One region of the Lysinibacillus sp. NPDC093688 genome, then DNA from elsewhere that is predicted to be linked to it. Evidence: predicted binding sites of a transcription regulator. Region 1 holds the regulator's gene; the other holds the start of a gene.
What was found. Region 1 encodes LexA, which represses DNA repair genes until DNA is damaged. Its sites were predicted from a motif close to CGAACATATGTTCG; they were not measured.

Region 1 (5,781 bases):
TTGGATTTATCCACTGATGGAACTTATAACAGGGGTATTATTTGCTTTTGCTTATTGGAAATTAGGCTTTAGTGCAGAATTTTTCGTAGCTCTATTATTTATTTCATTATTAGTCATTATTGTTGTATCCGATTTTGCATATATGCTTATTCCGGATAAGGTACTACTATTCTTTTTACCTTTGCTAGTTTTAGGGCGCGTCATATCACCTTTGTCTCCGTGGTGGGACAGTATAGTTGGTGCTGTTGTAGGATTTGGCATATTATATTGTATAGCTGTCCTATCAAGAGGTGGTATGGGTGGAGGCGATATTAAATTATTCTTTTTACTGGGTCTTGTGCTTGGGACAATACATGCACTTCTAACACTATTTGTAGCCGCTGTGATTGGCATGATTGTTGGAATAGTTATGTTAAAAGTACGCGGACAGGGAAGAAAAACGCCTATACCATTCGGTCCATTTATTGCTCTAGCGGCGATTATTATCTATTTCTATGGGGATGCGTTGATGAATTGGTATCTCGGATTTTGGTAAATAATCAGGGGTGCCCTCAATGATTCATAGTCTTCATCAATCAGGCTTTTTTAGGCAGAGTTAATGCGAGATAAATTTTGTAGATCATGGAGGGGATATGATGAAACCAATTATCGGTATAACAGCCTTTGTAGAGGATGATTTGTCCTCAAGATTAAATGCCGCCTACAGCAAAAGTATAATTGAGGCTGGGGGTATTCCACTAATCATTCCGCTTGGAGTGGAAGAGGATGTGGCACAAATTTTATCGTTGACGGACGGATTATTACTTTCGGGCGGGCATGATGTACATCCATTTCTTTTTGGTGCAGAACCTACACCAAAATTAGGGAAGGTTCATCCAGAAAGGGATTCAGTAGAACTCTCCTTAATTGAAGCAGCCTATATTCGGAAAATGCCGATTTTCGGAATTTGCCGAGGGATTCAAATGCTAAATGTGGCGTTTGGAGGCACAGTTTATCAAGATATTGAGAGCGAGCATCACAGTCGAAAATTAATGAAACACATGCAACTAGCGGCACGAGGCGTTACTACACATCATGTTCATCTAACACCAGATACATTATTAACAACGATTATTGAGGAAGAAAAAATTGCTGTGAATTCATTTCATCATCAAGCAATAAACGTAGCAGCAGAAAAATTGAAAGTAGTAGCCAAATCAAGTGATGGAATCGTTGAAGCGGTAGTACACGAAGATTTACCATTTTGTCTAGCGGTACAGTGGCATCCAGAGGAGCTCGCCATTGCAGGTGATGAAGTATCCAAGAAATTATTTACTGCATTTGTAAAAGCGAGTTTGAAATTCAAGGTAGAGGTATAAAACTTTAAAAGCAATACATGGCATAGAATTTTTTATCAAGGGCAAGATAACCTTGGTGATGAAATGAAAAAATTAGAGTTGGGTTTGCTGGCCTTTTTACTGTTTTGTGTTTCAATGCAACATGTAATGGCAGGACCTTATAATGATGACGTAGTAACCCATTTTTTGCTTGCGATGGTCAAAAAAGATGAAAAACAGGTGAAGAAGTATGTATCTTCAAATGTAAAAATTCCTGAAATAAGGGAAGAGACCGCAATTAGTAGACTTTCAGGTTACCCTTCCGCTAAAGAGAATGTAAGAGTAGCATTGGCTTATTTTAACGATGGAGACAATATGCCTGAAAGAATAGCCTTTATATGGGAAGTGACTTTTCATCAAGAAGAAGTTACAGATATACGAGTTGTTTACGATGGTTCCAATCCATTTATGAATGAATCGAAAATTATGAAGGAATATATGAACAAGCATATTGCGAATATCTTGACCGTATCCAAGTTTCCTTTTGACATCACGCATGTAGAAGGAAGTATAAACCAAGATATTCTTCTAATAAGGTATCAAAATGTAAATTTACATGGTTTGTTGCAGGTGAAAGTTGAACCGAAAGAAGAGGATTTGAAGGCAGCAGAAGGTGAAAATATGTACACCTTAAAAAATGGAACAAAAGCATTGTATCAGCCGGACGTGAATCAACTGATTTTTGTTCATGACAGTTTTAACTATTCAATTAGTATAGAAAGTGAAATAACAAAAGATTTCACAGTGCATGATTTGCTTGAAATTGCTAACTCAATGTTTTAAAGGCTATCATCATAACGTGTGGTTGATTTCCGTTCCGACTGGGCGCTTTCCTGGGGGCGTCCGATGAGCCGCTTCGCTACGCTGCAGGGTCTCATCTGTGACGCTAAATCCCCGAGGAGTCGCCCAGTCTCCACTCTAATCAACTTATATACATGGTATACGTTTTTACAAATGTCATCCTCTACTTTTAGGGGTACAGGACCGAATCCATTTTAAAGTGGGTTCTTTTTTTGTGTGAAAAATGGCACTCAAAACATAAGAAAAAGAGGTTATATGCCCATTTGTGAACATAAAATCCTCTTTTTATACTTTGCTATTGAGTTACTTTTAATGTACACGACGATAAAGACCTACAACATGTCCCAAAATAGAAACTTGGTCTACGATAATTGGTTCCATTGTTGCGTTTTCAGGCTGTAAACGGAAATGACTTTTTTCTTTAAAGAAACGCTTTACAGTTGCTTCATTCTCTTCAGTCATTGCTACGACAATATCACCATTATCAGCTGTTGATTTTTGTTTAACAATAACTAAATCTCCGTCTAAAATGCCAGCTTCAATCATTGATTCACCCATAATTTCTAGCATAAATAACTGATCTTCACTTGTCCCATAAATATCTGGTAGTGGGAAATATTCATCGATGTTTTCAACAGCAGTTATCGGAGAACCTGCAGTAACCTTCCCGACAAGTGGGACATGTATAACATGTTGCTTTTGAATAGAATCCTCTGGCTCTAGAATTTCAATGGCACGTGGTTTAGTTGGATCGCGTCGAATCAAGCCTTTTTGCTCTAAACGAGCTAAATGTCCATGAACTGTAGAGCTTGAAGCAAGTCCAACTGCTTCACCAATCTCACGTACAGATGGTGGATACCCCTTTGCGCGTACCTCTTCTTTAATGAAATCTAGTATGGCCTCTTGTCTTTTCGAGACTTTTTTCATGATTGCTCACCTCTTTTTTCTAATCATTCTACTTATTAGTAGTATAGCAGAATGCGAACACTTAAGCAAACATAGGTTCGAAAAGTGTTTGACAAAAACGTTTGTTCGCATTATTATAAGAACATATATTCCGAACAAACATTCTCGAAAAGGGGTTATAAACATGAACTGGTTTAAAAAAAATCCACATATTACAATTTTATTAGGAGCTTGTCTACTATTTACAGCATATCTTTTTATAACAGACCCAGGCGAGGTTACATACGCAGAAATTGAAATCGAACATGGTGATAGCTTATGGTCGTTAGCCGAACAATACCGTGGTAAAATGAAGTCGGATGAATGGATTAAGCTTGTTAAGACAGAAAATGAATTATCGAACGTACGAATTATTGCAGGTAAATCTCTAGTGATTCCAGTAGTGGGTGAGGACCAACCCATTCCTATAAATTCAATTGAAATTGCGAGAAATGTAAAATGATAACTAAACAACAATCGGCTGTTGTCTATTGCCGTGTGAGTACAGAAAAAGAGACACAAAGCTCCTCGTTAGAGCGTCAGGAGGAGGAGTTAGTACGCTATGCTAAAGAGCAGGGTTATGAAGTGAAGCATGTTTTTAAGGATAAGCATAGTGGCTATGATGTGGAACGAGAAGGTTTACTAGAAATGCTCGATTTCATAAAAGAAAAAGAAGTAGCAGCATTATTTGTGCAGGATGAAACACGCTTAGGGCGTGGAAATGCTCGAATGGCCGTGTTGCATTTATTGCAGAAAACTGAAACTAATGTTTTCTCTATGCGAGACGCGGGACCTGTACAATTAAATGAAATGGATACGATGCTCCTAGAAATTTTAGCAATTGTAGAGGAGTACCAGCGCAGAATCCATAATGCTAAAATACGTCGTGGCATGCGTCGAGCGGTTGAAAATGGCTATCGCCCTGAAAACAATTTATCAAACCGAGGAAATCCAAACGGTCAAGAACGTAAAGATGTCCCTATAGAGGAAATCGTCAAGTTACGTAATCGAGGCTTCACATTTGAGGAAATCGCTGTGACTCTTAGGGGGCTAGGCTTTGACGTAAGCAAAGCTACTGTCCATAGGAGATATCGGGAACATCAAGAGGGAAACGAAATAAAATAACGTTTTAATCAGTGGGAGTTTTCCTACTGATTTTTTTCTTTTTAAAGGCTCTAGCTGAAGGTGAAGGAGACAAGTAGTCACGATAGAATGGCGAAGTGACGGTTAGGACAGCGAAAGATGTGGATAGAATCGCCAAAGTGATGGATAGGACAGCGAAAAACGTGGATAGAATCGCTGAAGTGACGGATAGAACAGCGAAAGACGTGGATAGAATCGCCGAGGTGACGGATAGAATTAGAGAAAAACGTGGATAGAATTGCCGAAGTGACGGATAGAACAGAGAAAAACGTGGATAGAATCGCTGAAGTGACGGATAGAACAGAGGAAAACGTGGATAGAATCGCTGAAGTGACGGATAGGACAGCGAAAAACGTGGATAGAATCGCTGAAGTGACGGATAGAACAGCGAAAAACGTGGATAGAATCGCTGAAGTGACGGATAGAACAGCGAAAGACGTGGATAGAATCACCAAAGTTATGGATAGAACAGCGAAAGAATTTTTTAAAATAAGAGAAGTAGCCATTTCTACTTCTCTTGCTCAATATTCTATATAATGTTTGAAAAGGAACTTGCCATCTTTTACTGTACTAATCTTTCCTATCAATTAGAGCTATTTTATTCTCTGTACCAATTATCATCAAAAGAGAGATGTAGGGCTTTACCGACAGTAATACCAAATTGTATAAAACCTCTACCTCTTGCAGTTATGATGTTACCATCTTGTACAACTAGGTCTTCAGAGAAATGATTAAGATCGAAGAAGTCTAATTTTCTTATGCCTTCTAGCGGCAACCCAACAGTATACTTTTTGTTTTTTAATACTCCAGCTTTCGCTAAAAGAGATGGAGAGCTAGAGATACTTGCGATGATTGCTCCTGTGGCATTCACATTACTAATAAAATCAATTAATTCTTGCTCATTTATTAGGTAAGCTATATCCATACAGCCTGGTAGCAACAAGCTATCGATTTCGTTCAGATTAACTTCACTAATTTGTATATCGGCTATACAAGATAACCCCGATTCCCCTTTAATTTTTTCATTGTTTAACCCAACAGTAATAATGGGTTTATCTCCTTGCATTAATATAGATAATGCTACACTCAATTCATATTCACTAAATTGGGGATACAATAATATAGCGGTCTTTTTCATATAATTCTCCCATCTATTTTAAAACGAAGATTTAGAACTCGACATAACAGAATAATGAAAGTATCTTATACCCATTCCTCATCTAAGACAGCATAGTAGTATTCATCCGATACGAAAAACATATACATTTTAAAAATGTAGACATCTCTACTGTGACACAACTTATATCTTCCGACTTTCGTATTTGTGTCTTCCTTATTCTCCGAGTCTGGTTTCGCGAAAAGCTACTGCCATTTAGTATGACTCTCCAAAGGCTTAAATACCGCAGTATCGTTGCGTACACATCTAAGGTTTAGTGTCAGTTAAATTCCTTAGATTGAGTAATTTGCTAAGTTAATGCTTGCGTTCAAATCTCTATCCAATTTTAATCCACAAGCG
Region 2 (5,781 bases), on a different contig from region 1:
ACAATGATTAAGCAAACTGTTCGCAATAAACTCGCTGGTGATGAATTCAGTGACAATAATATTTTCATATTAGATGGCATTGTAACACGTCGTTCATCAGATGAGAGGCATTTGCAACTAGTACGTGAAATGATGAATATGCCTTCCATAAAGGTCGTCGAGCATCCAGACATGTTTGTTCAGCATTCAGAATATAGGATAGAGGATTTTGATTATATCATTGAATTACGTCATCACCCAGATGAAGAAATTACGTATGAGATAATAGAAAAAAACCATATGTTGTCTGAATCCAATTCATTTGGAGGATTTTAGTTTAGGATTTAATTTTTAAATTGATGTTAAAGTAGGTGTTTTTAGTGGCAGAATTAGGGACTCGACTGAAAGAGGCGAGACTGTCTAAAGGCTACAGTTTAGACGATTTACAAGAAATAACGAAAATACAAAAGCGTTATTTAATAGGTATTGAAGAGGGCAATTATTCGATTATGCCTGGTTCGTTTTATGTACGAGCTTTTATTAAGCAATATGCCGACGCTGTTGGTTTGAACGCAGAGGAAATTTTAGAAACGTATAAAAGTGAGCTACCAGGTACTTCAAACAATCAAGTAAGTCAAGCGATGACGAATAGCCCAAGTAGAAGAAAAGTTTCAAAAGGCCCTTCAACTAAAATGATGGAGGCAATGCCGAAAATAATCGTTGGTTTATTTATCATTGTCATTATTGTAGTAATTTGGGTGCTCGCGCAGTCTAAAAATAGTGCAGTACCGAATGTTGAAGAGAAGACTCCAGAAATGGAATACGATTCAAAAGTAAAACCAATAGATACAGAAAAAGAAAAAGATAATAAAAAGGCTCAAACAAAAGACAAGCAAGAGTCAACAGATTCAAAAGATTCAGCAAAGGAAACACCTGACGAAAAACAAACTGAAGACGGTAAGCAATCGATTTCAGCGGGGACTGTTGAAGCGGATGGTGCTACAACTTCTTATACGTTAACAGGTGCAGATACAGTTAAAATACGTATCGAAGTATCAGGTCCTACATTTATCGGTATTCGAAACCAACAGCAACAAGAAATACTAACTGATACTCGTGTATATAATGCAGGAGAAGTGGTAGAATTCGACGCAACATCTCAAAATTACGCACGTATTCGCTTAGGTAATTCAACGCAAGCCAAGGTATACATTAATGACGAGCCTTTAACGTATGCACAGCAAGCAGTAACGCAAAACATCGTCATCAATTTCAATAAAGAATAGTAGTCATCTAATGATGACTACTTTCTTTCATCATGAAAGGTGTTAGAAAAATGAACATTCCAAATAAAATTACCATCTCTCGAATATTACTTATTCCGTTCTTTGTCATTGTTATGATGTTTGATTTTGGCTGGGGAACAATGTCACTATTCGGTGCGGATATGCCTGTTCATCACTTTGTAGGTGCACTCATTTTTATTTTTGCTTCAGCGACTGATTGGGTGGATGGTTATTACGCACGTAAGTATAATCTTGTGACAACATTTGGTAAGTTTTTAGACCCACTTGCTGACAAATTGCTCGTTTCTGCAGCTTTTATTTTAATGGTAGAGCTAGATATGGCGAGTGCTTGGATAATTATTATCATTATTAGCCGTGAGTTTGCAGTAACTGGCCTTCGTTTAATATTGGCAGGTGAAGGAGAAGTTGTTGCGGCAAACCAACTTGGTAAAATTAAAACGTGGGCCCAAATTGTGGCCATCGGAGCGGCACTTTTACACAATACAATCTTTACACTTATTGGTATTCCATTTGATACAATTATGCTATATATTGCATTGTTCTTTACACTATGGTCTGGATGGGATTACTTCTATCTAAATCGACGTGCCTTACTTGACTCTAAATAAGAGAGGTCTTGAGGATCATGAATGCTGAAATTCTTGCGGTTGGCTCAGAGTTATTGCTTGGTCAGATTTCGAACACAAATGCAAGATTTATTTCTAGTCAGTTGTCTGAATTGGGGATAAATGTGTATTATCACACGGTTGTTGGAGATAATGCACAACGTTTAGAAGAAGCTATTTCCATTGCAGAGACTCGTGCTGATTTAATCATTTTTTCTGGGGGGCTTGGGCCTACAAAGGATGATTTAACAAAGGAAACGATTGCTCGTCATCTTGACATTGCTCTCGAATTTGATGATAGCGCACTGGCTAATATTGAGCAGTTTTTTGCAAAACGAGGACGTCTAATGACAGACAATAATCGTAAACAGGCTTTAATAGTAGCAGGTAGTGAGGTGCTTGCAAATCATCACGGTATGGCACCAGGTATGATAGTAACAAAAGATGGTCGTACGTATATGTTGCTTCCAGGGCCACCTAAAGAGCTTGAGCCAATGTTCCAGTTTGAAGCAAAGCCCAAACTCGGTGCGATGTTAAATGCTGGAGGGGTTATACTATCGCATGTTATGCGTTTTTATGGCATTGGAGAGGCAGAGCTTGAAGTACGAGTCCAAGATATTTTAGATTCGCAAACAAACCCAACTGTTGCGCCACTTGCTTCTGACGGCGAAGTTACACTGCGTGTGACTGCCAAGGCAGAAACGGAACAAGAAGCGCAACAGCTTATTGCCGCAAAGGTAACAGAGATCCAAGCGCTTGTAGGGGACTATCAATACGGTATAGATGATGATTCTCTAGCCTCTAAAACAGTAGAAATGTTACTAGATAATAAGCTATCAATTTCTGCGGCTGAAAGTTTAACAGCGGGATTATTTCAGTCAGAGCTTGCGGAAATACCAGGTGTAGGGGATGCCCTTGTTGGTGGCGTTGTTACGTACACAGAAGAGGCTAAGATAAAACAGCTCGGTATTTCTAAAGAATTATTAACTACACATGGGATTGTAAGCAGTGAATGTGCAGCGGCTATGGCTAGCGCTGTACGTAAAAAATTTGATACAGATATTGGTATTGGATTAACAGGTGCAGCAGGTCCTACAGCCCATGATCATCAACCAGTGGGAACGGTTTGGATTGGTATCGCAATTGGTGATGAGAAACCGATCACGTATTTACTTCATTTATCGGGCATGCGTAATACAAATCGACTTCGTGCGGCGAAATTTACTTGTCATTATTTAATGCAGCTTTTGGAAGAAAGAGGCTTTAAAAAACGTTATTAAATATTAGACGTGTTGATAGGTAAATATAGGTCTATTATTGGCTGATAAAAGGATTTTTTGTTGATATTTTGCTAATGTATAACCATTTTAACTGATTGTAGCGTAGGGCTACTCGACTCCCGCGGGAAAGCGAGACAGGCGAGACCCTGCACGAAGCGTAGCGAAGGAAGCGGCTCGACGCTCGCCCGCAGGAAAGCGAGTAGCCCGTAGCGGAAATCAGAGCCTTCTAATTAATTGAAGTGGATAAAAATGGTTAATGAACATGCTTGATTAAATATCGTTAAAATAGAAATTTGGGTAATGGAAAGTTACCCAAATTTTTATTTTGAAGAAAAACGAATAAACGTTCGCTTTTTTCTTGCGTCTTCTCTCAAAAACAAGTATAGTAGAGATAGAGAAAAACAGTGAACAGTTTTCGAAGGAGGAAAATGAATGAGTGATCGTAAAGCAGCCTTAGAACAGGCGTTAAAACAAATTGAAAAGAATTTTGGCAAAGGTTCCATCATGAAACTTGGCGAAAAGACTGATTTAGAAATTGCTACATCTTCAAGTGGTTCGCTAGCACTTGATGCTGCATTAGGTATAGGTGGTTATCCACGTGGACGTATTATTGAAGTATACGGTCCTGAATCATCAGGTAAAACAACGGTTGCTCTTCATGCCATTGCAGAGGTGCAGGCAAATGGCGGACAAGCAGCGTTTATCGATGCTGAGCATGCGTTAGATCCAATATATGCACAAAAATTAGGTGTCAATATTGATGAGCTTCTATTATCTCAACCAGATACAGGAGAACAAGCGCTTGAAATCGCTGAGGCATTAGTACGTAGTGGCGCTATCGATATTATCGTTATAGACTCAGTAGCAGCATTAGTTCCGAAAGCGGAAATCGAAGGAGATATGGGTGATTCGCATGTTGGTTTACAAGCGCGTTTAATGTCTCAGGCTTTACGTAAGCTTTCAGGTGCGATCAATAAATCGAAAACGATTGCTATTTTCATTAACCAAATTCGTGAAAAAATCGGTGTCATGTTCGGAAACCCAGAAACAACACCTGGTGGTCGTGCACTTAAATTCTATAGCTCCGTTCGCTTAGAAGTACGTCGTGCAGAAGCTATTAAACAAGGTAATGACATTATGGGTAACCGTACAAAAATTAAAATTGTGAAAAACAAAGTAGCGCCACCATTCCGTACAGCTGAAGTTGATATTATGTACGGTGAAGGAATTTCAAAAGAGGGCGAAACAGTCGATTTAGGTGTTGAACTAGACATCGTTCAAAAAAGCGGTTCTTGGTATGCTTATGGTGATGAGCGTCTAGGTCAAGGTCGTGAAAATGCTAAACAGTATTTAAAAGAAAATCCAGCAGTGCTTGACGACATCGCAGATAAAATCCGTGCTTCTTACGGTATTGCATCATCATCTTACACAATTGCTGCGCATAGTGATGAAGAAGAAATGGATGAGGAATTAAAGCTTCTTCTTGAAGATGAAAAATAATATAAATGCATTGTTCCCACTCTTTATAGTGAGAGCAATGCATTTTTTTATTTACACATACTGGGGAATGTGGTTTTATAATATTTATTAGGATATCCATTTATGTAGCTCATCAAATTGATATAAGTTGATCTTTTTCCGACGGGGCGACTCCTTGGGGATCAGTAATAGAAGTACGAAGGCTAAAACCATCACATCCTGTGATAACGCCTTCGTTACCAACATCGGTGCTGTTGCTTCGCTTTCGCGCAAAAAACATCTGTTGGCCCGAGATCCTGCAGCGCATGCTAAGCGACGGCTAAAAACATTACGTCCTGTGATAACGCCTTCGTGACCAACATCATGGTTGCCCCGATAACCCCAGGAAAGCGCCTGGACGGAACGAAAAATCAACCACATATAATGTGATGAGCTATCTATTTTTCTTCCCGAAACATTTGAAGTAGAATCGGGAGTTTAAAGCTTTCATAGTTTTGTGAAAATAATTCCTAAGTACTGCTTCTGCGAAATAATGTTAAAAGTTAAAATAAGCGTAAGTGTAAAAAGTAATAGGTAATTAATTCTCTTAATGGATATGACTGACTTTTTTTCTTGAGAGGGCGAACAGATGCCTGACTATCCTTGACAGAGTTTGAGGCTAGCTATACAATTAAATATGTATAATTTCTGAATTATGACTTTAAATAGGCAGTACATTCTGACTTCATTTATAAAGGCTTTTGAAGACCTATTAAATGAAGATGAAGCCTCTGGCAGATGCCAAGGATTTTGAAAGAAATGAATAATAAGATGTTAGCCATAGATCTTCGCATCCTGCAAAAACGGCTAATGTATCTGCTTCGGTAAAAACGCCACTTCCTGTGATTTTACCGAATGTCAGACATCGTGTCTGCACCTTGTGCAGAATTAAACATGATTTAAAATCCGAGATGCAATTATTATGCCAAGGCGAAATTGATGTATGCGCCGACTGAAACTGTAATACCCAAATAGCAAGAGGAGGTGTTCATATGGATGGAATTACTATCATCTCCGCTTTGCTTGGACTCATCGTTGGTGCCGCTGTTAGCTATATCTATATGAAAAAAGTGAATGACTCAAAAATCACTG

Region 2: recA (recombinase RecA) is a predicted target of LexA. The motif match lies at 3,508-3,521, and genes of this name have one in related genera.

The regions. Positions count from the first base shown of each region.
Region 1 covers NZ_JBNNUX010000043.1:27,754-33,534, forward strand. The annotation lists gene ACQKN2_RS22070 (prepilin peptidase) at 1-535, shown strand, start outside; gene ACQKN2_RS22075 (gamma-glutamyl-gamma-aminobutyrate hydrolase family protein) at 633-1,358, shown strand; gene ACQKN2_RS22080 (hypothetical protein) at 1,422-2,159, shown strand; gene lexA (transcriptional repressor LexA) at 2,487-3,104, opposite strand; gene yneA (cell division suppressor protein YneA) at 3,268-3,585, shown strand; gene ACQKN2_RS22095 (YneB family resolvase-like protein) at 3,582-4,247, shown strand; gene ACQKN2_RS22100 (hypothetical protein) at 4,343-4,501, shown strand; gene ACQKN2_RS22105 (hypothetical protein) at 4,494-4,802, shown strand; gene ACQKN2_RS22110 (DJ-1/PfpI family protein) at 4,864-5,403, opposite strand; partial or broken gene ACQKN2_RS22115 (RNA-guided endonuclease InsQ/TnpB family protein) at 5,715-5,781, opposite strand, start outside.
Region 2 covers NZ_JBNNUX010000010.1:37,315-43,095, reverse strand. The annotation lists gene ACQKN2_RS10320 (DUF3388 domain-containing protein) at 1-315, shown strand, start outside; gene ACQKN2_RS10315 (helix-turn-helix domain-containing protein) at 351-1,265, shown strand; gene pgsA (CDP-diacylglycerol--glycerol-3-phosphate 3-phosphatidyltransferase) at 1,316-1,894, shown strand; gene ACQKN2_RS10305 (competence/damage-inducible protein A) at 1,912-3,171, shown strand; gene recA (recombinase RecA) at 3,604-4,671, shown strand; gene rny (ribonuclease Y) at 5,682-5,781, shown strand, end outside.